Linked DNA regions of Rhodopseudomonas sp. BAL398. The protein of the gene in region 1 binds, or shares a complex with, the protein of each later gene. Links are inferred from orthologs where the notes say so. Each region holds a gene or a part of one and is shown in the gene's direction. Other genes may lie near its edges. The genes, in order: accC and accD.

Region 1 (16,105 bases):
CTTTGCCAGCCTGTGCGGCTTCGGCATCGACGGCTACCGGCTCGCCATTACGGGCCTGGCCGCAAAAATCGGCGCCGGCGCCAAAGCCTGACCCCGCGCCCTTCACCCACCAACGTTTGGATTAAAGAATATGGCCCGCCCGCCTGAAGACAAGCCAGCCGCGAAGCCCAAAGCGACCGATACCAAAGCGGTTGCCGACCACGCGCTGATCCGTGATCTCGCGTTGCTGCTCGACGAGACCAATCTGACCGAGATCGAGATCGAACGCGCCGGGTTGCGGGTCCGGGTCGCCCGCAATGTCAGCATCAACGCTGCGATGCCGGCCGGCTATCAGCCCCCCGGGATCGCGAGCGCCGCGGTGCCGGCGCCGGTCGCCGACATCTCCAAACATCCCGGCGTGGTGCCGTCGCCGATGGTCGGCACGGTGTATTGGGCCTCGGAGCCCGGCGCCAAGCCGTTCGTCGAGGTCGGCAACAAGGTCGCCGCCGGCGAAACGCTGCTGATCATCGAGGCGATGAAGACGATGAATCAGATTCCGTCGCCGCGCGCCGGCACCGTGACCCAGATCCTGGTCGAGGACGGCCAGCCGGTCGAATTCGGCGAACCGCTGGTCGTGATCGAATAACCACGTCTGCGTCGTCCCGAAGCGCCGGCGCTGGCGGCTCGGGACGACATCATGAATCCCAACAGACCGTCCCCTTCGAGGCGCGCGACAGCTCGCAGCTCAGGGCGACGGGAGAAGGCAGAGACGATGTTCGACAAGATCCTGATAGCCAACCGCGGCGAGATCGCGCTCCGGGTGCTGCGCGCCTGCAAGGAACTCGGGATCGCCACCGTGGCGGTGCATTCCACCGCCGACGCCGACGCCATGCATGTCCGGCTCGCCGATGAAAGCGTCTGCATCGGTCCGCCGGCCTCGAAGGACAGCTATCTCAACGTCCCGGCGCTGCTGGCGGCCTGCGAGATCACCGGCGCCGACGCGGTTCATCCCGGTTACGGCTTCCTGTCGGAAAACGCCCGCTTCGCCGAGATCCTCGCCGAGCACAATCTGCATTTCATCGGCCCGAAGGCCGAACACATCCGGCTGATGGGCGACAAGATCGAGGCCAAGCGGACCGCCAAGCGGCTCGGCATTCCGGTGGTGCCGGGTTCCGAAGGCGCGGTTGGCCCCGAAGACGACGCCATGGCGATCGGCCAGGCGATCGGCTTTCCGGTGCTGGTCAAGGCCGCCTCGGGCGGCGGCGGCCGCGGCATGAAGGTGGCGCAGACCGCCGACGACCTGATGCTGGCGCTGTCGACCGCCGGCAACGAGGCCAAATCGGCGTTCGGCGACGCCTCGGTCTATCTCGAGAAATATCTGCAGAAGCCGCGCCATATCGAGATCCAGGTGCTGGGCGACGGCCGCGGCGGCGCGATCCATCTGGGCGAACGCGACTGCTCGCTGCAGCGCCGTCACCAGAAGGTCTGGGAGGAAGGCCCCTCCCCGGTGCTGACAGCGGAGGCCCGCGCCCGGATCGGCGGCATCTGCGCCAAGGCGATGCAGGACATGCAGTATCTCGGCGTCGGCACCATCGAATTCCTCTACGAGGATGGCGAATTCTACTTCATCGAAATGAACACCCGAATCCAGGTCGAGCATCCGGTGACCGAGATGATCACCGGGATCGATCTGGTGCTGGAGCAGATCCGCGTCGCCGCCGGCGGCGACCTGCCCTGCACCCAGGACGAGATCGTGCTCAACGGTCACGCCATCGAATGCCGCGTCAATGCCGAGAGCCCGGTGACGTTCCGACCCTCGCCCGGCAAGATCACCCGCTATCACCCGCCCGGCGGTCTCGGGGTCCGGATCGATTCCGCCGTCTATCAGGGCTATACGATCCCACCCTATTACGACTCGCTGGTCGGCAAGCTGATCGTGCACGGCAAGACCCGCGCCGAATGCCTGATGCGGCTGCGCCGCTCGCTCGACGAAATGGTCGTCGATGGCATCGAGACCACGTTGCCGCTGTTCCGCGCCCTGGTCCGCGAGCCTTCGATCATCGACGGCGACTACCACATTCACTGGCTCGAGCAGTATCTGGCCGCCGGCGATTCCAAGACCGGCTAATCTGCACCGGGCACGAAGCGGCCGACCCGGTATTTCGGCAGCAGATCGTCGGCCTCCTTTGAATGCGGCCGGCCCTTGGTCTTAGTGTCATAGGCCTGGGTGGCTTCCTTGCCGCACCAGGGCTCGATGATCTGCGGCCGCGACGGATGATCCGGCAGATAGGCCGACAGATCATAGACCTGGCCCCGGATCGCCATCCAGCAATCCTGCGGCGTGGCATGTTTGGCCAGCTCAGCCGAAGTGATGTCCCGACTGGCCGAAATCGCCGCCGGCTGTTCGGCATGCGGCGACAGCACATCGCCGGCCCAGAACGCCAGCACCATCACCCAAAACAAGCTCGTGGTCGCCAGATATAATTTGCGCATCATCTGAACTCGAAGTTTTCGTAGTGGATGTGTTGGGCGGTGACGCCGCGCGCCCGCAACGCGGATTTCAGCGCGGCAATCAGCCCGGGCGGTCCGCACAGATAGCATTCGACGCCTGACAGTTTCGTGGCCGGCGGCAATAGCCGCTCCAGATCCGGCAGGGCGTCGCCGGTCGCCACCACCTGCAGCGAAAGCCTCGGATCGGCCGGAGCGATGGCGCGCAAATCCGGCAGGAACGCCGCGTCGGCCTCGTTGCGGCACAGATAGATCAAGGTGGTCGGGCCGCCGATCCGACCGGCGTTCAACAGCGCGACGAACGGGGTGACCCCGATCCCGCCCGCCACCCAGAGCTGCGGCGCCGAGCTGGTGCCGAGCAGCCCGCCGAACCCGCCCATCACCCGCGCCGCGACCCCCGGCTCGACCAACATCATCCGCCCGGTGCAATCGCCCAGCGCCTTGACGCCGACATGCAGCACCTGGTCGGCATCGATCGCGCTGACGGTGAACGGATGGAATTCGCCGCAGCCGCGATATTTCGGGCCGTTGTGAAGCGCGACCAGCACGAATTGACCGGTGCCGACCTCAATCGGATCGCCCAGCGGACGCAGCGCGATCTCGACCACGCCGGCCGCGATCTGCCGTGCCGAGGCAACAATGTAGGGCCGCGCCGCCAGCCCGAGATCGCCGCGCAGCAGCCGCCAGGCCAGGATCAGTCCCACCACCGCCATGATCGGCAGCACCGGCTCGTCGATGCCGAGCAGGACCAGATGGCCGAGGCCGAGCAGCACCCCGACCGCCAGCATGGCGTGCAGCCAGCGCCACGGACCATAGGGAATGCGACGGACAAAGCTGAGCGCCAAGCCCAGCATCAGCGCCAGCAGCCCCAACCAGCCGGTCCAGACCGGCCAGCTCTCGGTCAATGGCGACAGCGTCGCCCAGGCGATCGCAGGCGAGGTCGACAGCCCATTGGCGGCCAGCGCCAGCGGATGCAGCAGCAACAGCACATAGGCAACCACCCCGGTGCCGTGATGCCAGCGATACATCCGCTCCAGCCCGCCGAGCCAGCGCGCCAGCCGCGGCTCGCGCAGCATCAAGGCCAGGCTCACCAGCAGCAATCCGGTGCCGAGCCAGCCGACGATGATGCCGGCGGCGCGCATCGGCGCCAGCCCCTCCGGATAGGCCCAGACCACGAACCCGATCGGCACTGCAACCGTGAGCAGCGGAATCGACCAAAAGCCCAGCCTGGATCGCAGCCCCGCCACCAGCTCAATTCCTTTGCGGCGGTGAAGGCTTGAGGTGCTCGCAAAAATCCCATTGCGAATCCGGGGGCTTGAGGCGGCGTTCGACGGCGCGCATCACCATCAGGGCATGATGCTGTCTGCGGTAGACCTCGCACGACCGGTAATCCGTAAAGCCGCGCACCCGCGCCTGATGGTCGATCCGCTCCTGCGGGCTCATTAATTGCCAGCCCCTGGTGTTGCCCTCATCGGCCCGCCACGGCCGGGCAGACGCGACGTCCGCGGAGCCGAGCAGGAGGGTCGCGATCAGGACCACGGCCGAAACGTTTCGGATATCGATTGTGGCGACCACGGGGCACTCCTTTGCGGCTCGCACCGTCGGCGCAGGACGGCATTGCCGCCATACGCCTATCGGCTATTGTGGCTTCAGATATAAATTACGGCCAACGGAACCAATGTTCGATCAGATTATTGATAGGTGATTTTTGCAGACGATCTTGCTGGGATGGGCTGGTTTTGCTGACGACTTTGAAGGTGCGCGGTGACGGTTGATCGCGCGCGTGAACGTGGCCTTGTCCAGATCGCCCTCCTTGCCCTTGCCTTCGCAGTGCTTGTCGCGGTCAGCATCGGGTCGGTCTACTGGCTGGAGCAGGCTCGCGAGGATAGCGCGTGGGTCGCGCACACGCTTGAGGTTGAGAACCAGATTTCCCTGACCCAGCTGCAGATGCGCCGCGCCGAGAGCGCCGAGCGCGGATTTGTCCTGACCTCGCAGAGCGAGTTCATGGATGAATTCCAGGATGCCTCAGAGCAGATCATGCCGCTGCTGCAGCAGTTGCGGGGGCTGGTTCAAGACAACGACGTGCAGCGCCCGTTGATTGCCGAAGTGGTCGACCTCACCGAGAAGCGGCTGGCGCAATTTCGGCAAGTGCTGCAACTGGCGAAGGAGAACAAGATCGCCGAGGCCAACGCGATCATCCGCGACGCCACCGGCCGTGACGCGATGAGCAGGATTCGCGACCTCACCGCCGATATGCGCACCGAAGAGCAGCGGCTGTTCACGGTTCGCACCGACGCGGCCGACCGCAGCCAATCGCTGGCCTCGATCGTCACCACCACCGGCTCGGGGCTGGTGCTGGTGCTGGCTGGCGTCTCGATCTTTCTGGTGCGGCGCTCGGCCCGCGCCCGCGACGAGGCCGAGGGGCAATTGCGTGACAACAACCTCAACCTCGAAGCCACGGTCGACGAACGCACCTCCGATCTGCGCGAGGCCAATGAGGAGATCCAGCGCTTCGCCTATATCGTCAGCCACGACCTGCGCTCGCCGCTGGTCAACATCATGGGCTTCACCAGCGAGCTCGAGGAATTGCGCGGCGACATCTTCCGGCGGATCGCCACGCTGGCGCGTGCCGCGGCGCCGCAGGCGATCGACGCCAGCCTGGACGATCAGGGCCAGCCGCTGCTCGACGAGGCCGACAAGCAGCTGTCGCAGGATTTCACCGAGGCGCTCGGCTTCATCAAATCATCGATCGGCAAGATGGACCGGCTGATCAGCGCCATCCTCAACCTGACCCGCGAAGGCCGGCGCGAGTTTCAGCCGGTGCAGATCGATACCCGCGAATTGATCGAGAACATCGCCTCCACGGTGGCGCATCAGGCCGCCGAAGCCGAGGCCGAGATCCGGATCGAGCCGTTGCCTGAGATCGTCAGCGACCGCCTCGCCCTGGAACAGATCTTCTCCAACCTGATCGACAACGCGCTGAAATATCTCAAGCCGGGGGTTCCCGGCGATATTTCGATCCGCGGCCATCAGCGGCTGGGCTTTGCGATCTTCGAGGTCGCCGACAATGGCCGCGGTATCGACCCCAAAGACCACCAGCGCATCTTCGATCTGTTCCGCCGCGCCGGCACCCAGGACAAGCCCGGACAGGGCATCGGCCTGGCCCATGTCCGCGCCTTGGTGCGCCGACTCGGGGGCACCATGTCGGTGGCCTCGGAACTTGGTCGAGGCAGCACCTTCACCATCACCCTGCCGGCAAAATGGACGGCCTCCAAACGGGATAAACGCGCATGAGTAACCCAGTAACGATCATCATGATCGAGGACGACGAGGGCCACGCCCGGCTGATCGAACGCAACATCCGCCGCTCCGGCGTCAACAACGAGATCATTCCGTTCACCAACGGTACAGCCGCGCTGGACTACCTGTTTGGCGCCGATGGCAGCGGCATCGCCCATAAGGACCGCGCGCTGTTGATTTTACTCGACCTCAATCTGCCGGATACCAGCGGGATCGACATCCTGCGGCGGGTGAAAGACAACGACCACCTCAAATGCACCCCCGTCGTGGTGCTGACGACCACCGACGACGCCCACGAAATCAAGCGCTGCTACGAATTGGGGTGTAACGTCTACATCACCAAGCCGGTGAATTACGAAAGCTTCGCCAACGCGATTCGCCAGCTCGGTTTGTTCTTCTCCGTGATCCAGGTCCCAGCCGCCAACTCATGACCGCAGCCAAACCCACCCTGCTTTATATCGACGACGACGAAGCGCTCGGCCGGCTGGTCACGCGCGGCTTGCAGCGACATGGGTTTAGTGTCGAACACGTCCTCAGCGGCGAAGCCGGCATCGAACGGCTGCGCCACGGCGGCATCGACGTGGTCGGTCTCGACCAATACATGCCCGGCCTCGACGGGCTGGAAACCCTGGAGCAGATCCAGACCCTTGCGGATCCGCCGCCGGTGGTGTTCGTCACCGCCTCGCAGGATTCCAAGATCGCGGTGACCGCCTTGAAGGCCGGCGCCGCCGACTATCTGGTCAAGGACACCCAGGGCGACTTCGTGCCGCTGCTGCAGGTTGCGGCCGGCCATGCGTTGCAACAGGCGCAGATCCGCAAAGCCCGCGACGAGGCTGAGGCCGAGGTTCGCGCCTCGCGCGACCGCTACGCCGCGCTCGCCGCCGAGCGCGAGATGCTGCTGCGCGAGGTCAATCACCGCGTCGGCAACTCGCTGCAGATCATCGCCTCGCTGCTGCATCTGCAGGCCTCTTCCAGCAAGCAGGAGGAAGTCAAGGCGGCGCTGACCAACGCCATGGGCCGGGTCGCCGCGGTGGCGCAGGTGCATCGCCGGCTCTACACCTCGCACGACCTCAAAAGCGTGATGCTGAATCAATATCTCGAGGCGCTGCTGGAAGATCTGCGGCGCTCCGCCGAAGGCAACCGGATGTCGCGGCTGACGCTGAAGGCCGAGGCCGTGGAGATCGATCCCGACCGCGCGGTGGCGATCGGCATCATCGTCAACGAGCTGGTGATGAACGCGGTGAAATACGCCTACCCCGACGGCGCCGGCCCGATCCACGTCGAACTGTCCGCTCAAGGCGACGAGCTCGCACTGGCGATCACCGATGATGGCGTCGGCCTCAACGTCAAGATCAATCCGCAATCCACCGGCATGGGCCAGCGCATCGTCAACGCGATGGCGACCAAGCTGGATGCCAGCGTCGAGCGCGATCCCGGTCATACCGGCACGCGAATCGTGCTGCGGTTTCGCCGGATCAATGCGCCGGCACCGACGATGGCGGTGGCGAATTAGCACCGCTCGCCCTACCGCGATTGCGCGCCGCCCGGTGCTTTGCAGGCGCATCCAGTCGACTGGTACGCTCCCGGCGCAGGTCAGCCGACGCAGCAATGATCGACCTTCCCTATTCCGGAGAGCTGTGATTTTTCACCTCATCTTCAGCCTGCCCTGGCTGCTCGTCGCCACCCGGTTCATCTGGCCGTTGCAACTGCCGCTCTCCATCAAAATCGTGGTGGCGGCCGTACTGTTGGTGGGCTCGCAATATCATCTATGGAGCCGGCTCTCATCGGGCTCGGTGTTCGCGCCCGAATTTCCCCGCGCCGCGGTGATTCTTTTCAATTGGGCATTCGGCGCCATCGCGTTTCTCGCGCTGTTGCAGATCGTGCTCGACGGCGCAACGCTGCTGGCGATGCTGGTCCATGGCGGCAGCGTGAGCGTGCCTGACGAGGTACGTTATGCGATGGCCGCCGTCGCCGCCGGCCTGGCGGCGATCGGCGTCCATCAGGCGATACGGCTGCCGCCGGTCAAAGACATCGAAGTCGGCATCGCCGGCCTGCCGCCGCAATTCGACGGCTACACCATGCTGCAATTGACCGATCTGCACATCAGCCGCCTGTTCCCTGCGTCATGGACCCGGGCAATGGTCGCGCGGGCGAACGCCCTTGGCGTCAACCTGATCGTGATCACCGGAGACCTGATCGACGGCCCCATCGCGGCGCGCAGCGCAGATGTCGCGGCGCTGGCCGACCTGCGCGCGGCGGATGGCGTGTACATGATCCCCGGCAACCATGAATATTTTTTCGATTACCCCGCATGGATGGATTACTTCGCCGCGATGGGCATGCGCCTGCTCGCCAACGATCACGCGGTGATCGATCGTGACGGCGGCGAGCTGGTTCTCGCCGGTGTCACCGACCTGTCGGCAGCCCACACCCGCCACCCCGCCCCGGATCTCGCCGCCGCCCTGCTAGGCGCACCCAAAGACGCACCGATCATCTTGCTTGACCATCAACCGAAGAACGCACCGCGCGCCGCCGCGCGCGGCGTGGCGCTGCAACTATCGGGACATACCCATGGCGGGATGATCCTCGGGCTCGACCGGCTCGCCGCCCGCGCTAATGGCGGATTCATTTCGGGTCGCTACGCGATCGACGGGATGACGCTTTACGTCAATAACGGCACCGCGCTGTGGCCCGGTTTCGCGCTGCGTCTCGGGCGCCCGTCAGAGCTGACGCGGATCAGGCTGCGCCCAGCAATCTGATTGAACCGCTGCGCGGCCGCACCGGATGCGAGCATCCAGACGATCTGCGGCACCCGGCCAGTCGAGCCTCCACCTCGTGTTGCGACTCACCTGATCGAGGCGCAGAACATTTGCGGGCTACCGACTAACTTTTGATCTTCCTCGATCTTCTCGAAAGAACTTTTCGAAAGTCGGGATGCCTTCTTAAGAATCATGCTCTAGAAACGGGTTTGCGCTGCTTGCCATTTACGCAGCGGTCGGGCAGCTTCCGCCGCGCCGGCTGGCTGCAGCGAACGCGCCAGTTGCAAATCATTCTCACCCGGGATAATTGCATTGGTATCGCCCGTCCTGCGATCGTCGAGCCCGACCTACATCATCCACAACCATGCCCTGCCACCATGCCGAGGGCTCCCGGCGATGAGTGCTCTCCACGGCCAGCCGGCCGCGCCGGCGCCCTTGCGCGCTGGGGAATTGCCGAGGCCGTCGTGATCGAACCTGTTCTGCTGCTGGGCATTCCCGTCGACTTCATCCTGTTTACGCTGACGCTGATCGGATGCGCGACCTTTCACCATTATACGCTGCCGATTGCGCTCACGGGCCTGGCCACCATCACCGCCTACAAGCTGATTTTCACCGGTTTCAAATACGGCGTGGGGTTGATCGGTCTTGCCCATCACATGGAGCATGAGTGGGTCACCCTGGCCAATCTGTTCCTGCTGCTGACCGGATTCGCGCTGCTCTCGGCGCATTTCGAGAAGAGCCACATCCCCCAGGAAATGCCGGCGCTGCTGCCGGACGATTGGAAGGGCGGCATCGTTCTGCTCGGAATGGTGTTCTTCATGTCAAGTTTTCTTGACAACATCGCGGCGGCCCTGATCGGCGGCACGGTGGCGCGCCATGTCTTTCAGGGTCGGGTCCATATCGGCTACCTCGCGGCGATCGTGGCGGCTGCCAATGCCGGCGGCGCCGGCAGTGTGGTCGGCGACACCACAACCACGATGATGTGGATCGGCGGCGTCAGCCCGCTCAGCGTGGTCGAGGCCTACATTCCCGCGCTGGTGGCGCTGATGGTGTTCGCGGTGCCGGCATCGATCACGCAGCATCGCTATTCGCCGATCATCAAGAACCCGCCGAGCGGACTGAGGATCGAGTGGATCCGTGTCGGCATCGTCGCGGCTATTCTGATCGCGGCTCTGCTGGCCAATGTCACCGCAAATCTGAAATTTCCGGCGCTGCTCGACACCGTCCCGGTGCTTGGCCTCACGGTCTGGAACGTGCTGCTGTTGACGACGCCGCTGCGCCGGCCGGACTGGGAACTGATGCCCCAGACTATCAAGGGAACGGTTTTCCTGCTGGCCTTGGTCACCGCGGCCTCGATGATGCCGGTCGAACAATTGCCGACCGCGAGCTGGCAGACCGCGCTTGGTATCGGCTTTGTATCTGCCGGCTTCGACAATATCCCGCTGACCGCCCTGGCGCTCAAACAGGGCGGCTATGATTGGGGCTATCTGGCCTATGCGGTGGGCTTCGGCGGGTCGATGATCTGGTTCGGCTCGTCTGCGGGCGTGGCCTTGACCAACATGTTTCCCGAGGGCAAGTCGGTGTTCCGTTGGCTGCGCCACGGCTGGGCCATTCCGATCGCCTATTTCGTCGGCTTCTTCGCCCTGCTCGTGCTGGTCGGCTGGAATCCGGAGCGGTTGACGATGCTGGTGAAATAACTCCGGTGATGCGGCCAAAGCCCGCCCGGGCTTTGGATCTGCGCTGCCTTAACGGGCTGTTGGAAAAGAGAACAACGCTCTCGATCCGATTGCTCTTAGTGCTCGCCGTGAGTCTGATGTGTTCGTGCCGAGAACGATTTTTTCAACAGCCTGCTAAGGCGCGCTCGCCAGTGACCGGCGCTGTTTGGCGACATTGCTGGCCGTGACCGGCGCGGCGGCATTGCCCCATTGGTTGCGGATATAGGTCAGCACCGCCGCGACCTGGGCATCGTTGAGCCGCCAGTCGAACGCCGGCATCGCCGGCCCCGTCGGCTTGGTCGCGGTCGCAACCGCACGGCTTCCATGCAGCACCAGCCGCGTCAGCGTGGTCGGATCCTCGGACTGCACCAGCGCGCTGCCGGCAAGTCGCGGGAACAGATGGGCCTCGCCGATTCCATCGTCCTTGTGGCAGACCGCGCATGAATCCTTGAAGATCGCAGCCCCGGCCCGCATCGCATTGTTGCTGGCCGCGACGGCAACGGGCGCAGCCTTGACCGCGCCGAGCCCGCTATCCTTCAAATACGTCGCGATCGCCGCGATATCCGCATCCGGCATGTGCGAGGTGGAGTGCCGGATCGCCTCGGCCATCGGCCCCGACGCCAGCGTCCAGCTGTTGCTGCCCGTCTTCAGATACTGGACCACCTCGTCCTTGGTCCAATTGCCGATGCCGCTGCGCGGATCATTGGTGAGGTTGGGCGCGTACCACCCCTGCAGCGTCCCGCCCGCCAGCGCGGCCGCGGCCTTGTCGCCGCCCAGCAGCGTCTTCGGCGTATGACAGGTGCCGCAATGCGCCGGACCCTGCACGATATAGGCGCCGCGATTCCATTCGGCGGATTTGTGCGGATCGGGCCGATAGTGGCCGGGCGTGAAATTCAGCCAATTCCAGCCCAGCATCGCCAGCCGGATATTGAGCGGGAACGGCAATTGATTGGAGACCACGGCGTTGCTGACCGGCTCCACGGTGGCAAGATAGGCGCGGATGGCCAGCACGTCGTCGTCGGTCATCTTGGTGTAAGCCGGATAGGGCATCGCCGGATACAGCCGCTTGCCGCCCTGGCCTCGCCCCTCGCGCAGCGCGGAGAGGAATTCGGCATCGGTCATGTTGCCGATCCCGGTCTGCCGATCCGGCGTGATGTTCGCCGCAACGATCGTGCCGAACGGCGTGGCGAGCGGCAGTCCGCCGGCGAACGGCTTGCCGCCCGGCGCGGTATGGCACCCGCCGCAATCGCCGAGCACCGCCAGCGCGCGACCGCGTTCGATACGGTCGAAACTTTGGCTGTCCTGCGCGGCGGCGGGAGCTGCGACGACCGCCAGCAGCGCGGCGACGGCGAGAGATGAGCGCATCATCGGCTTCACACCAGCGGTCCCGGGTTTTTGAGGTAGCGATTCTTGATCGCGTCGGCGGTCCAATAGGCCAGCGCGCCGACCGTATCGGTCGGGTTGTAGCCGTGGTTCTGCGGAAACACCGAGGCGCCGCCGGGCACGAACACGTTGTGGACGTCCCAGCTCTGACAGTAGCGGTTGACCACGCTGTTGGCGGGATCGGCGCCCATCACCGTGCCGCCGGTGTTGTGGGTGGTCTGATAGATGTTGACGTTATACGGCCCCTTGCGCGGGCTCGCCTTCATCTCGACCGGATCCATCGCGCGCGCGATCTCGGCAAGGCGCGCGGTGAGATAGGCCGACATCTTCAATTCATTGTCGTGGAAGTCGAACGTCATCCGCATCAATGGCCGGCCAAGCCGGTCCTTGTAGGTCGGATCGAGATCGAGATAGCAGTCTTGATAGCTGTAGGAGCTGCCGTGGGTCGAGAGATTGAAGGCGCTCTGATAAGTTTCGGCGGTCGCCTTCTTCCAGGCCGCGCCCCATTTTGGCGTCCCCTCCGGCACCGGCCGGGTCGAGATCGGCCGGGCGCCGGTCTGGCCCGCGCCCATATAGCCGCCGCCGACAAAGCCGAGCCCGCTATGGTCGAAATTGTCGCCATTGTAATCGTCGATGATCATGCCGTGGGCGCCGGTGGCGATGAACGGATTGAGGATCTTGTCCTTCAGGATCAGGCTGACGCCCGACGTGGTCTGATAGGCGTAGTTGCGCCCGACCACGCCCTGCCCGGTGGCGCCGTCATAGGGTTTGCCGATGCCGGACAACAGCATCAGCCGGACATTGAACAACGAGAAGGCGCAGACCAGCACGATGTCAGCGGGCTGCTCCCATTCCACACCTGACGTATCCACATAGGTGACGCCGGTGGCGCGTTTGCCGGTGGAATCCAGATTGATCTTGGTGACTTCGGAGTCGGTCTGCGCGGAAAAATTGGGGAATCGCATCAAGGCCGGCAGCACGCAGGTCTGCGGGCTGGATTTGGCGTAATTGCCGCAGCCGAAGCGTTCGCAGAAGCCGCAATAAGTGCACTGCCCGAGCTTGACACCGAGCGGATTGGTATAGGCCTCGCTCATATTCGAGGCCGGCTGCGGAAACGGCGTGTGCCCGGTTTTCCGCGCAGCCTCGGCGAACAGCGTGGCGGCGAGCCCCTGTTTCAGCGGCGGGTTCGGATAGTCCGACGAGCGCCAGCCCTCGAACGGATTGCCGCCGGGCTGCACCGTGCCCTTGAGGTTACCGGCCTTGCCGGAGGTGCCGCAGAGCTTTTCGAAGCGGTCGTAATAGGGCTCCAGCTCGTCATAGCTGACCGGCCAATCCTGGATCGTCATGTCGCCGGGCAGCGCATCCTTGCCGTAGCGTTCCTCGAGATGGCTGCGCAGCTTGAAATCAGTCGGCAGGAAGCGCCAGGTCTGACCGTTCCAATGGACGCCGGCGCCGCCGACGCCATTGCCGGGAAGAAAGCCCGAAAAGCTGCGGATCGGCAGCGCCGATTGGCTGGCATTGTTGCGGAAGGTCAGCGTGTCCTGCTGCGGCCGCAGAAACAGATCGAGCCGCACCGCGTAGCGCAATTCGTCCTGCGCATAGGCCGGCGGAAAGTCGGTCGCGGTGTCGCGCCACGGGCCCCGTTCGATCGCCACCACGTCGAGGCCGGCTTTCGCCATCTCATAGGCCAGGATTGAGCCGGTCCAGCCGAGCCCGACGATCACCACGTCCTTGCGGGGAAGTTTGCGTGCCATTGTCCTACTCCCGCACGGTCCAGTCGGACCGCCCCATGATGCTCACCGGCGGCAGCGGGTAGGCCTCGTTATGATGATCAACCCAGTCGCGATAGTCGTAGCGCGCGCCCGGAAATCCGACGAGCTTCCAGCCGGCCATGTCGCGATTGCCGCCATAGACCGGATCGGCAAAGAAGCCTTCCTGGGTGTTCTGCAGCAGCAGGGCAAAGAATTCGGCGGATTTGACGCCCTTGAGCACGATCGAACCCGACTCCAGCCCGCTCAGCACCTTGTCCTGATCGGCCGGCGCGAGATCGCGAAATGATTTATCGGCGAATGTGATGCCGACATAGTCTGCCAGCGCCTTCAGCCCGGCCCGGTAGCGCGCCGCGGGGGAGCCCGGCATTTGAAACGCCTGGGACGCGGCGCCGGCCATGAAGGGCGGCTGGGTGTAGAGGCCCGCGGCATGGCCATAGGGACCGGCCAATTGCCGATCGATATAGACGGCGCAACCGGCCTCCTTGCCGCCGGGACCCCTGTCGTCGGGAGGAATCAGGCGATCGACCACGGCTTCGACCAGTGCGGCCTCTTGCGCCGTGAAGAACACCCAGGGCCCCGGACGCACCTGGATCGGCGGCGTCGCGCTGCCGGGATCCCAGGGCATCCTGCCCCCGACGGTGCGCGCAAAGACGGGCGTCGCGCCGACGACCATGAGGGCCGCGGTCGAGGTGAGCAGCGAACGGCGAGATAGGCTTGGCAAGGCGGCATGATCCACCGTGAGGACCCTCTTGATTGGCCCGGCGGCAATTTGTCGCGCCGGCGCAGACAGCTATGGGGTATCTCACACCAATTGTCTCCAACCCTATTTTTTATCCGGACGGGAACAAAACCCCTGCTCGTTAAACTACGGGCGTGCGGCGTTGTCGCCGCGACCGCACAGGCATGGTAGGTTGAGTGATGAGTTCACGCGACTCCGCATCGTCCGAGATCACGCCCGAAGTGCTGCTACGCGCCTATGCGTGCGGCATTTTTCCGATGAGCGAGAGCGTCGACGATCCGACCCTGTTCTGGGTCGAGCCGGAGCTGCGCGGCATCATTCCGCTGCGGGGCTTCCACATCGCCTCGCGACTGGCCCGCACGGTGCGCTCGGACGCCTTCACCGTCACCGTGAACCGGGATTTCAAGGCGGTGATCGATGGCTGCGCGGCGCCGCAGCCGGATCGCGACGACACCTGGATCAACCGCCGAATCCGCGAGCTCTATACCGAGCTGCACCGGATCGGCCACTGCCACAGCGTCGAGGTCTGGCAGGACGGCGACCTCGCCGGCGGGTTGTATGGCGTCAGCCTCGGCCGGGCGTTTTTCGGCGAGAGCATGTTCCATCGCGCCCGCGACGCCTCAAAAGTCGCGCTGGTGCATCTGGTGGCGCGGCTGATCGCCGGCGGCTATGTGCTGCTCGACACCCAGTTCGTCACCGAACATCTGCGTTCGTTCGGCGCTGTCGAAGTGCCGCGGCAGCGCTATCGCAAGATGCTGGATGCCGCGCTGAAAGGCATGGCGGCATTCGATGTGCTGCCGGTCGACGCACCGGTCAGTGGCGCCGACGCCTTGGCGATCATCGCGGGCAACGAAAAATAACCTGGATCAAAAATCAGGCGTCCTTCCGAGCGCCTGCAGCATGAGCTGCATGCAGATCGGGAGTCTCGAACCAATTACTGCCGGAATGCCGGGAACGGATTGGGCGGCGCCGCCGAGCGCTGCCTTGGTCGCGGCTTCGGGGCTGGCGCCGGCGCCGGCGTATCGGGCTGCGCGGCGGCCACGGCGTTCTCCGGATTTTTGCAGTCGGTCAGCCAAATATCGTAAATCGGGTGCTCGACGCCGTGCAGGCCGGGACTGGCGGCGAACATCCAGCCGGAGAAGATCCGCTTCACTTCGCCCTGCAGCGTGATCTCGTCGACCTCGACAAAGGCGTCGGTGTTGGCGGCCTCGGTCGCCGGCCGCGTATAGCAGGCGTCGGTCTTCACCCGCAGCGCGCCGAATTGCACGGTCTCGCCGATGTCGGCGTCGAAATTGATGATCCGGCCGGTGATCTTGTCGAGGCCGGAGAAACTCGCCTTCTTGTTGACGATCTTCTGCGCCGGCGGTTCGGTGACGATCTCGTCGCCAGGTTGCAGCGTCGCGGCGGTCGGCGGTGCGGCGTCGGGCGTTGCGGCACCGGGTGTTGCGGGCTGCGGCTGGCCTTTGGGTTGGCGCTGGCCCGGCGGCAGGCCGGGCAGCGGATTGACGGCGGCGCTGGCCGGCGGATTCTGCGGAATGATGGTGGTACCGGGCGGCGGCGGCAACGGCTGCGATTGCACGGCACCCGGCAGCGGGGCGCCCTGTCCCGGGGCCAGTCGATTCGGCGCCGGCAGCAGCCGACCGCGCTGCGGCAGATCCGGCACTTCCTCTTCGTCGTCGGGCGGATATTCGTCGCGCGGAACACTGCCCGGCGGACGCGGCGCCGGATCGGAAAAAATATTCCCGATCTGCGCGCGCGCAGGCGGCGCGACGGCAACCAACGAGGCGGCAAGCAGGGCCGCTAGGGCCGTTGAGGTAACAATCCGACTCATGGGGTTCGAAACATTCCGCGCGGCGTCAAATCGACGAATCAGGCTCGCGACATTGTACAAAATTAGGCCGCTCGCGTTCGTCCTCCGGTTAACACGGCGAATACGGCGGGGAAAGGGCG
Region 2 (9,116 bases), 3.2 Mb from region 1 along the record:
GATGGTCTTCGGCCTCGGTTGCGGGGCCGATCGTCGCGTTCGGATAACCGGACAACTGCTGGAATAGCTTTTCGAACCACCGGATCGATCGTGCAGGCATGCTGCCGGCCCGCTCCCGCAATCTTTTGCAGGGCGGTCGTCAGGTTCGCGGACCCCTGACACTTCACCTTCGATCCGCCCAACAACCCGACTGGCCGGCGATACCCGCATCTGGAGAACAAATGGCTTCGACTGCTTCCTATAATCCTTCCCGCGACGATTTTGCCGCGATGCTCGACGAGTCCTTCGCCGGCGGCAATCTGCAGGAAAGCTCTGTCATCAAGGGCATTGTTGTTGCGATTGAAAAGGACATGGCCGTCATCGACGTCGGCCTGAAGACCGAAGGCCGCGTCGCATTGCGCGAATTCGCAGCCCCCGGCAAAGACAGCGAACTCAAGGTCGGCGACGAGGTCGAAGTGTTTCTCGACCGGATCGAGAATGCGCTCGGCGAAGCCGTGCTGTCGCGCGACAAGGCGCGCCGCGAGGAAAGCTGGGGCAAGCTCGAAAAGGCCTTCAACAACAACGAGAAGGTCCACGGCGTCATCTTCAACCAGGTCAAGGGCGGCTTCACCGTCGATCTGGATGGCGCAGTCGCCTTCCTGCCCCGCTCCCAGGTCGATATCCGCCCGATCCGCGACGTCGCGCCTTTGATGAACAATTCGCAGCCGTTCCAGATTCTCAAGATGGATCGCCGCCGGGGCAACATCGTGGTGTCGCGCCGTACGGTTCTCGAAGAGACCCGCGCCGAGCAGCGCCAGGAACTGGTGCAGAACCTCGAAGAGGGTCAGGTCATTGACGGCGTGGTCAAGAACATCACCGATTACGGTGCGTTCGTGGATCTCGGCGGCATCGACGGCCTGCTGCACGTCACCGATATCGCCTGGCGCCGGGTCAATCACCCGACCGAGGTGCTGACCATCGGCCAGACCGTCAAGGTCAAGATCATCAAGATCAACCACGAGACCCACCGCATTTCGCTCGGCATGAAGCAGTTGCTGGACGATCCGTGGCAGGGCATCGAGGCCAAGTACCCGCTGAACGCGCGCTTCACCGGCCGCGTCACCAACATCACCGACTACGGCGCGTTCGTCGAGCTGGAGCCGGGCATCGAAGGCCTGATCCACGTCTCGGAGATGTCGTGGACCAAGAAGAACATGCACCCCGGCAAGATCGTTTCGACCTCGCAGGAAGTCGAAGTGCAGGTTCTCGAGGTCGATTCGGTCAAGCGCCGCATTTCGCTCGGTCTCAAGCAGACCATGCGCAATCCGTGGGAAGTGTTCGTCGAGAAGTATCCGGTCGGCGCCACCGTCGAGGGCGAAGTCAAGAACAAGACCGAATTCGGCCTGTTCCTGGGCCTCGACGGCGAAGTCGACGGCATGGTCCATCTGTCCGACCTCGACTGGAAACAGCCGGGCGAGCAGGTGATCGACAACTTCAAGAAGGGCGACATGGTCAAGGCCATCGTCCTCGATGTCGATGTCGAGAAGGAGCGTATCTCGCTCGGCGTCAAGCAGCTCGAAGGCGACCCCTTCGCCGAGCCGGGCGACGTCAAGAAGGGCGCGATCGTGACCTGCGAAGTGCTCGACGTGAAGGAAGGCGGCATCGATGTGCAGATCATCGGCACCGACTTCGCCACCTTCATCAAGCGCTCCGAACTGGCGCGTGAGCGTTCCGATCAGCGCGCCGAACGTTTCGCCGTCGGCGAAAAGGTCGATGCGCGGGTGATCCAGTTCGACAAGAAGGCCCGCAAGGTCCAGGTCTCGATCAAGGCTCTGGAAGTCGCCGAAGAGAAGGAAGCCATCGCGCAATACGGCTCCTCCGATTCGGGGGCGACCTTGGGCGACATTCTCGGCACCGCGCTGAAGCAGCGCGACAAGTAAGCTACCGCCAACACGACAGGGCCTCGGCAGATTGCCGGGGCCCTTTTTTATTGAGAGCAATTCTACATTGTATCGGCGCGCCAAATCCCTCTCCTAATCGCCCCTCCCAAGAGCGGCGAGGAAGTGTTTTCTTCATATTGGGTTGCAATTGATGTATTCTGGACGCGATCAATCAACATTCCCGATCGAAAACCGTGACTGCCTCTTCAGCGGAGAATTCCATGTCGTTTGATTCCGATCTGATCGTCGATCGCCGCAGGATGCGTCGCAAGCTGACCTTCTGGCGCGTCGTCGCGGTGCTGGTGGCGATCGCCGCCGTGGTCGGGATCGGGGCGTCGATGACGTCGTCGGGACCCGGCATGCTGGCGTCGAGCTCGATCGCGCGGATTCATATCAACGGATTGATCCGCAGCGATTCCGATCGGGTCGAGGCGCTGGAGCGGCTGGGGAAATCCTCGGCGGCGGCGGTGGTCGTGCACATCAATTCGCCCGGCGGCACCACCGCCGGTTCCGAGCAGCTCTATGACGCGCTGGTTCGGCTGAAGGCGAAGAAGCCGGTGGTGGTGGTGGTCGAGGGCCTGGCGGCCTCGGGCGGCTACATCGCCGCGCTGGCGTCGGATCATATCGTCGCGCAGCAGAGCTCGCTGGTCGGGTCGATCGGCGTGCTGTTCCAGTTTCCGAATTTCACCGGGTTGCTGAAGACCGTCGGCGTCCAGGTCGAGGAAGTGAAATCGTCGCCCCTGAAGGCGGCGCCCAATGGCTTTGAGCCGACCAGTCCCGAAGCCCGCGCCGCGCTGGAATCGCTGGTGAAGGATTCCTACGCCTGGTTTCGCGGGTTGGTGCAGCAGCGCCGCGGCATGGACGACGCCCAGCTCAATGCCGTCGCTGACGGCCGGGTGTTCACTGGCCGGCAGGCGGCCGGGCTGAAGCTGATCGACCAGCTCGGCGACGAGAAGACCGCGGTGGCCTGGCTGGTCGCGGAGAAGAAGGTGCAGAGCGATCTGCCGGTGCGCGACTACAAGCTGGAGCCGCGCTTTGGCGATCTGACGTTTCTGCGCGCCACGGCATCGATCGCATTCGATGCGCTCGGCCTCGGCACGGTGGCGCGGCGGATCGAGCAGGCTGGAATGCAGTCTGTCGGCCGTCTCGGCATGGACGGGATGCTGGCCCTATGGCGTCCCGAAGCGGCCAACTGATACCGCGATATGGCGTGCGGAACTTTGCGCGCGATACCGCACACTGCGCCGGGAGGCGTTTTCGCCGCGCGTCTCGGCTCGTTTCCAGCGCCGCTCATTTCATTTAGCGTCTTGACAGTTCAGGGTATTTTCACGGAAATGGCGGTCCGCACGCACGGACTTATCTCTCGATGATCAAATCAGAACTCGTTCAGCGCATCGCCGAGCACAACCCGCATCTGTATCAGCGGGACGTGGAGAATATCGTCAATGCGATTCTCGACGAGATCGTCGCGGCGCTGGCGCGGGGCGACCGGGTTGAACTGCGCGGCTTCGGCGCGTTCTCGGTGAAGCATCGGCCCGCGCGCGCCGGCCGCAATCCGCGCACCGGCGCTCATGTGCCGGTCGACCAGAAGAGCGTGCCGTTCTTCAAGACCGGCAAGGAAATGCGCGAACGGCTGAACCGCGAGCAGAGCGCCGCAGACGCCGGCGCTTAGCGCGGAACCCGATTGCGGGGCAAGGCGAGGACGACATGTATAAATTCTTCATGGCCTTGGTGCTGGTGCCGCTCGGACTCATCCTGATCGTGTTTGCGGTCGCCAATCGACACCTGGTCACCGTGGCGTTCGACCCGCTCAATCTCGGCGATACGCCCGGAAGCGTCACCCTGCCGCTATTCGCTTTGGTGATCGGGGTGGCCATCCTCGGCGTGCTGGCAGGCGGCATCGCGACCTGGATCAGGCAGCGGCATTGGCGCCGCGACGCCAGACGGCATGCGGCCGATGCGGCCGAGGCGCGGGCGCAGCTGGCCGATCTGCGCGCCAGCATCGCCACGCCGGCGAGAAGCGAGTCGCCGCGGCTGCTCGGGCGGGATTCCGCAAGCGAGCGCGACAAGGCCGGCGCGACGTTGTAAAAACGCCCATCCGCCGGCGTCTCGTCGTCCGCCAATCCTGCTGCGAGGGTCTTCGCGCTTATTCCATTGCGATCGATGTCTGTTGCTCATGCCTGTCGTCGTCAAAATCTGCGGCTTGTCGACCCGAGACACGCTCGACGCTGCGCTGGACGCCGGCGCCGACATGGTGGGTTTTGTGTTCTTTCCCGCGTCGCCGCGACATCTCGGCCTTGAGCGCGCGCGCGAGCTGGGCCGGCAGGCGCGTGGCCGCGCCGCCATCGTGGCCTTGAGCGTCGATCCCGACGACGCGCTGCTCACCGACATCATCGATGCGTTGGCACCCGACCTGCTGCAATTGCACGGCGCCGAGAGCGCCGCGCGGGTCGGCGACATCAAGCAAAAATTCCGGCTGCCGGTGATGAAGGCGATCGCCGTGGCGACGGCGGCCGATCTTGCCGTAATGCCGCGCTATGCGGCGGTTGCCGACCGCATCCTGTTCGACGCGCGACCGCCGAAGGGGGCGACCCGGCCGGGCGGGCTCGGCGCGGTGTTCGACTGGAAATTGCTGCGCGACCTCGATCTGCAAGCGCCTTTTATGGTATCTGGCGGCGTCAATGCCTCCAATGTCGCCGAGGCGCTGCGGGTGACCCGCGCTGGCGGCGTCGATGTGTCCTCGGGCGTCGAGACGGCGCCGGGGGTGAAAGATCCCGAATTGATCCGCGCCTTCCTCCGCGCCGCGCGCGCCAGCCAAGAATTGATGATGTGATGAATTCAGCTTTGCCCAATTCCTTTCGCTCCGGCCCCGACGACCGCGGCCATTTCGGCATTTTCGGCGGCCGCTTCGTCGCCGAGACGCTGATGCCGCTGATCCTCGATCTGGAAAAGGCCTATACGGACGCCAAGGCGGATCCGGCGTTTCAGGCCGAGATGGACGGCCATCTCAAGGACTATGTCGGCCGGCCGTCGCCGCTGTACTTCGCCGAACGTCTCACCGCGCATCTCGGCGGCGCCAAGATCTATTTCAAGCGCGAGGAGCTCAATCACACCGGCTCCCACAAGGTCAACAATGTGCTGGGCCAGATCATGGTGGCGCGGCGGATGGGCAAGAAGCGCATCATCGCCGAGACCGGCGCCGGCCAGCACGGCGTCGCCACCGCGACGCTGTGCGCGCGGTTCGGGCTCGAATGCATCGTCTTCATGGGCGCGGTCGATGTCGAGCGGCAGCAGCCCAATGTGATCCGCATGGAAATGCTCGGCGCCAAGGTGGTGCCGGTGCAGGCCGGCGCGCGCACGCTGAAGGACGCGATGAACGAGGCGATGCGCGACTGGGTCACCAATGTCAGCGATACCTTCTATTGCATCGGCACGGTGGCGGGGCCGCATCCCTATCCGATGATGGTGCGCGACTTCCAGTCGATCATCGGCACCGAGACCAAGGCGCAGATGCTGGCGGCCGAAGGCCGGCTGCCGGATTCGCTGATCGCCTGCATCGGCGGCGGCTCCAATGCGATGGGGCTGTTTCATCCTTTTCTCGACGATCCGTCGGTCAAGATCTTCGGCGTCGAGGCCGCTGGCCATGGCCTGACCCAGCTGCACGCCGCCTCGATCGCCGGCGGCCGCCCCGGCGTGCTGCACGGCAACCGCACCTATCTGCTGATGGATGAAGACGGCCAGATCCAGGAAGGCCATTCGATCTCGGCCGGCCTCGATTATCCCGGCATCGGGCCGGAGCATTCCTGGCTGCACGAAACCGGCCGCGTCACTTATCTGTCCGCCACCGACGACGAAGCGCTGGCCGCGTTCCAGCTGCTGTCGCGGCTCGAAGGCATCATCCCGGCGCTGGAGCCGGCGCATGCCATCGCCAAGGTGATGGAGCTGGCGCCGACCCTGCCGAAGGATCACCTGATGGTCGTCAACCTCTCCGGCCGCGGCGACAAGGACATCCCGCAAGTCGCGGAGATTTTGAAGGGCGGCAAGACGTGATTGCAGTTCAGGCTTCGCAGTACGGCGCCCCCTCCCTAACCCTCCCCCGCAAGCGGGAGAGGGGACCGGCCGCCGTTGCGGCGAACTCATCCATCAAATTCACGCGTGTGAAGCAAGACCTCTCCCTCTGGCACAGCCTGCGCCCTCTCCCGCTCGCGGGGGAGGGTTGGGGTGGGGGCCTCGGCTTCTCAAAGAACGCAGGCGCTCACTCATGACCCGTATCGACACCCGTTTCGCCGCTCTGCAGCAGCAAGGCCGCGCCGCCTTTGTGACCTTCGTGATGGCGGGCGATCCCGATCTTGAGACGTCGCTTGCGATCATCAAGGCGCTGCCCAAGGCCGGCGCCGATATCATCGAGATCGGGATGCCGTTCACCGATCCGATGGCGGACGGGCCGGCGATCCAGGCGGCGGGCTTGCGCGCACTGAAGGCCGGCACCACGCTGAAGAAGACGCTGGCGATGGTGCGCGCGTTCCGCGACGGCGACGACGCCACGCCGATCGTGCTGATGGGCTATTACAATCCGATCTACATCTACGGCGTCGACAAATTCCTGGTCGATGCCAAGCAGGCCGGCGTCGATGGGTTGATCATCGTCGATCTGCCGCCCGAAGAAGACATCGAGCTGTGTCTGCCGGCGATGAAGGCCGGGCTGAATTTCATCCGCCTCGCCACGCCCACCACCGACGACCAGCGGCTGCCGGCGGTGCTCGCCAATACGTCGGGCTTTGTCTATTACGTCTCGATCACCGGGATTACCGGCTCCGGCAGCGCCGACGCCGACGAGGTCGGCGCCGCGGTCGCCCGGATCAAGCGCCATACCGATCTGCCGGTCTGCGTCGGCTTCGGCATCCGCACCCCGGAGGCGGCGCGCGCCATCGCCCGGAAGGCCAATGGCGCGGTGGTCGGCTCGGCGCTGATCGATGCGTTGCAGCAAAGCCTGGACGCCGACAATCGCGCCACCCCGGCGACCGTCGGCGCGGTCGCCGATCTGGTGGCCGCATTGGCTGCCGGGGTCCATGGCGCCAAACAGGCCGCCGAATAGGCTGAAATAGGGTCAATATTGACCGAAAGCGGCGGTTGCCGGGTTGCGCCCGGGCCGCCATATAGACAGTGAGCCCGGCTGGGAGCGTTGCCCCAGCAGCGGCGCGGAGCACGTCATGAACTGGTTGACCAACGTCGTACGTCCGAAGATCCGCAACATCCTGCGTCGCGATACGCCGGAGAATCTGTGGATCAAATGCCCCGATACCGGGCAATTGGTGTTCTACAAGGACGTCGAGCAGAACCAGTTCGTCATCCCCGGCTCGAATTATCACATGCGGATGGGCGCCACCGCGCGGCTCAAATCGATCTTCGACCACGAGACCTGGTTCGACGTCGCGCTGCCCGAGGTCACCGCCGATCCGCTGAAATTCCGCGACGAGCGCAAATATGTCGACCGGATCAAGGACGCCCGCACCAAGACCGGCGCCCATGATGCGATCCGGGTCGGCTATGGCAAGCTCGAAGGTCTCGGCGTCGTCGCCGCGGTGCAGGATTTCGATTTCATGGGCGGCTCGCTCGGCATGGCCGCCGGTGAGGCGATCGTGCGCGGTCTCGAACTGGCGGTGGAGAAACAATCGCCCTTCATCATGTTCGCCGCCTCCGGCGGCGCGCGGATGCAGGAAGGCATTTTGTCCCTGATGCAGATGCCGCGTACCACGGTCGGCGTGCAGATGCTGCGCGAGGCCAAGCTGCCCTATATCGTGGTGCTGACCAACCCGACCACCGGCGGCGTCACCGCGTCCTACGCCATGCTGGGCGACGTGCAGATCGCCGAGCCCGGCGCGCTGATCGGCTTTGCCGGCGCGCGGGTGATCGAGCAGACCATCCGGGAGAAACTCCCCGACGGGTTTCAGCGCGCCGAGTACCTCAAAGACCACGGCATGATCGACATGGTGGTGCACCGCCATGACCTGCGCCCGACGCTGGCGCGGCTGTGCCGGATCCTGACCAAGACGCCGCTCGAGCAGGTCGTCGTCGCGGCCCCGGTCGAACCGGCCGCTCCCGAACCCGTTGTCGAGCCGGCCGAGATCGCTTCCCCCGAAACCGAGGCCGAGCCCGTGGTGGCGCCGGCCGCGCCGCAGGCGTGAGCGAAGGCGCAGCTCCCGCCGCGACGCTCGCCGCACTGCGGGCGCGGCTGGCGAAGCTGCATCCCAACCGCATCGATCTCGGCCTGGAGCGGATGCAGGCTCTGATGCAGCGGCTCGATCGTCCCGAGCGCAGCCTGCCACCGGTGATCCATGTCGCCGGCACCAATGGCAAGGGCTCGACTATCGCCTATCTGCGCGCGATCCTCGAAGCCGCGGGATTGCGCGTCCACGTCTATACCTCGCCCTGGCTGGTGCGGCCCAATGAATGCATCCGGCTGGCCGGCAAATTGGTCGGCGACGATCAGCTGATCGCGGCGCTGGCGCATTGCGAACGGCTCAATGCCGGCGAGCCGATCACGCTGTTCGAGATCGAGACCGCCGGGGCGTTCGATCTGTTCGCGCGCAACCCGGCCGATGTGCTGCTGCTGGAAGTCGGTCTCGGCGGCCGGCTCGACGCCACCAATGTGCTCGAGCGGCCCGCGGCCTGCGTGCTGGCGCCGATCGGGATCGATCACACGGAATTTCTAGGCAGCACGCTGGCCGAGATCGCCGCCGAGAAGGCCGGCATCATCAAGCGCGACGTCCCGGTGATCTGCGCCGAGCAAGCGCCCGAGGCGATGGCAGTGATCGAGCAGCAGGCGCGGCGGATGCGCGCGCCGCTGCATGCCAGCGGTCAGCAATGGCATGTCGGTATCGAGCACGGCCGGCTGGTCTATCAGGACGAGCGCGGATTGATGGATCTGGCCGCGCCCAGATTGTTCGGCCGGCATCAGGTCGACAATGCCGGCTTGGCGATCGCCACGATGCGCGCGCTCGACGGTTTCAATATTGGCCAGGCCGCCTATGAGGCCGGCATGGTCGGCGCCGAATGGCCGGCGCGGATGCAGCGGCTGTCGGCGGGTCGGCTGATCGCGCAGGCGCCGCCGGGCAGCGAGATCTGGCTCGACGGCGGCCACAATGCCGATGGCGGCCGGGTCGCAGCGGCCGCGCTGGGCGATCTCGAGGAGCGGGT

The links.
Region 2: the proteins of accC (region 1) and accD are in contact, whole or in part, in a solved structure (PDB 8UXZ), measured with the Escherichia coli proteins. The link is inferred for Rhodopseudomonas sp. BAL398 from one-to-one orthologs.

Annotation. Positions count from the first base shown.
Region 1 is NZ_CP133111.1:764,081-780,185, reverse strand. What follows is about bases 1-2,929. They hold accC (acetyl-CoA carboxylase biotin carboxylase subunit), read left to right. Parts: upstream 1-751; coding sequence 752-2,107; downstream 2,108-2,929. Other genes in these bases: RBJ75_RS03655 (ferric reductase-like transmembrane domain-containing protein), read right to left, coding at 2,472-2,929; RBJ75_RS03660 (cytochrome b5 domain-containing protein), read right to left, coding at 2,104-2,475; accB (acetyl-CoA carboxylase biotin carboxyl carrier protein), read left to right, coding at 131-625; aroQ (type II 3-dehydroquinate dehydratase), read left to right, coding at 1-91. Also shown: more of RBJ75_RS03655, read right to left, coding at 2,930-3,734; RBJ75_RS03650 (hypothetical protein), read right to left, coding at 3,739-4,062; RBJ75_RS03645 (sensor histidine kinase), read left to right, coding at 4,252-5,781; RBJ75_RS03640 (response regulator), read left to right, coding at 5,778-6,218; RBJ75_RS03635 (sensor histidine kinase), read left to right, coding at 6,215-7,300; RBJ75_RS03630 (metallophosphoesterase), read left to right, coding at 7,428-8,546; RBJ75_RS03625 (citrate transporter), read left to right, coding at 8,924-10,243; RBJ75_RS03620 (c-type cytochrome), read right to left, coding at 10,397-11,629; RBJ75_RS03615 (GMC family oxidoreductase), read right to left, coding at 11,635-13,398; RBJ75_RS03610 (gluconate 2-dehydrogenase subunit 3 family protein), read right to left, coding at 13,403-14,041; aat (leucyl/phenylalanyl-tRNA--protein transferase), read left to right, coding at 14,335-15,015; RBJ75_RS03600 (DUF2155 domain-containing protein), read right to left, coding at 15,090-15,986. UniProt on the Escherichia coli protein: This protein is a component of the acetyl coenzyme A carboxylase complex; first, biotin carboxylase catalyzes the carboxylation of the carrier protein and then the transcarboxylase transfers the carboxyl group to form malonyl-CoA.
Region 2 is NZ_CP133111.1:4,008,516-4,017,631, reverse strand. Bases 6,342-9,116 are described here. They hold accD (acetyl-CoA carboxylase, carboxyltransferase subunit beta), read left to right. Parts: upstream 6,342-7,129; coding sequence 7,130-8,104; downstream 8,105-9,116. Other genes in these bases: RBJ75_RS18845 (bifunctional folylpolyglutamate synthase/dihydrofolate synthase), read left to right, coding at 8,101-9,116; trpA (tryptophan synthase subunit alpha), read left to right, coding at 6,342-7,014. In the rest of the region: rpsA (30S ribosomal protein S1), read left to right, coding at 222-1,919; signal peptide peptidase SppA, read left to right, coding at 2,141-3,115; RBJ75_RS18875 (integration host factor subunit beta), read left to right, coding at 3,286-3,591; RBJ75_RS18870 (lipopolysaccharide assembly protein LapA domain-containing protein), read left to right, coding at 3,627-4,007; RBJ75_RS18865 (phosphoribosylanthranilate isomerase), read left to right, coding at 4,096-4,752; trpB (tryptophan synthase subunit beta), read left to right, coding at 4,752-5,969; more of trpA, read left to right, coding at 6,181-6,341.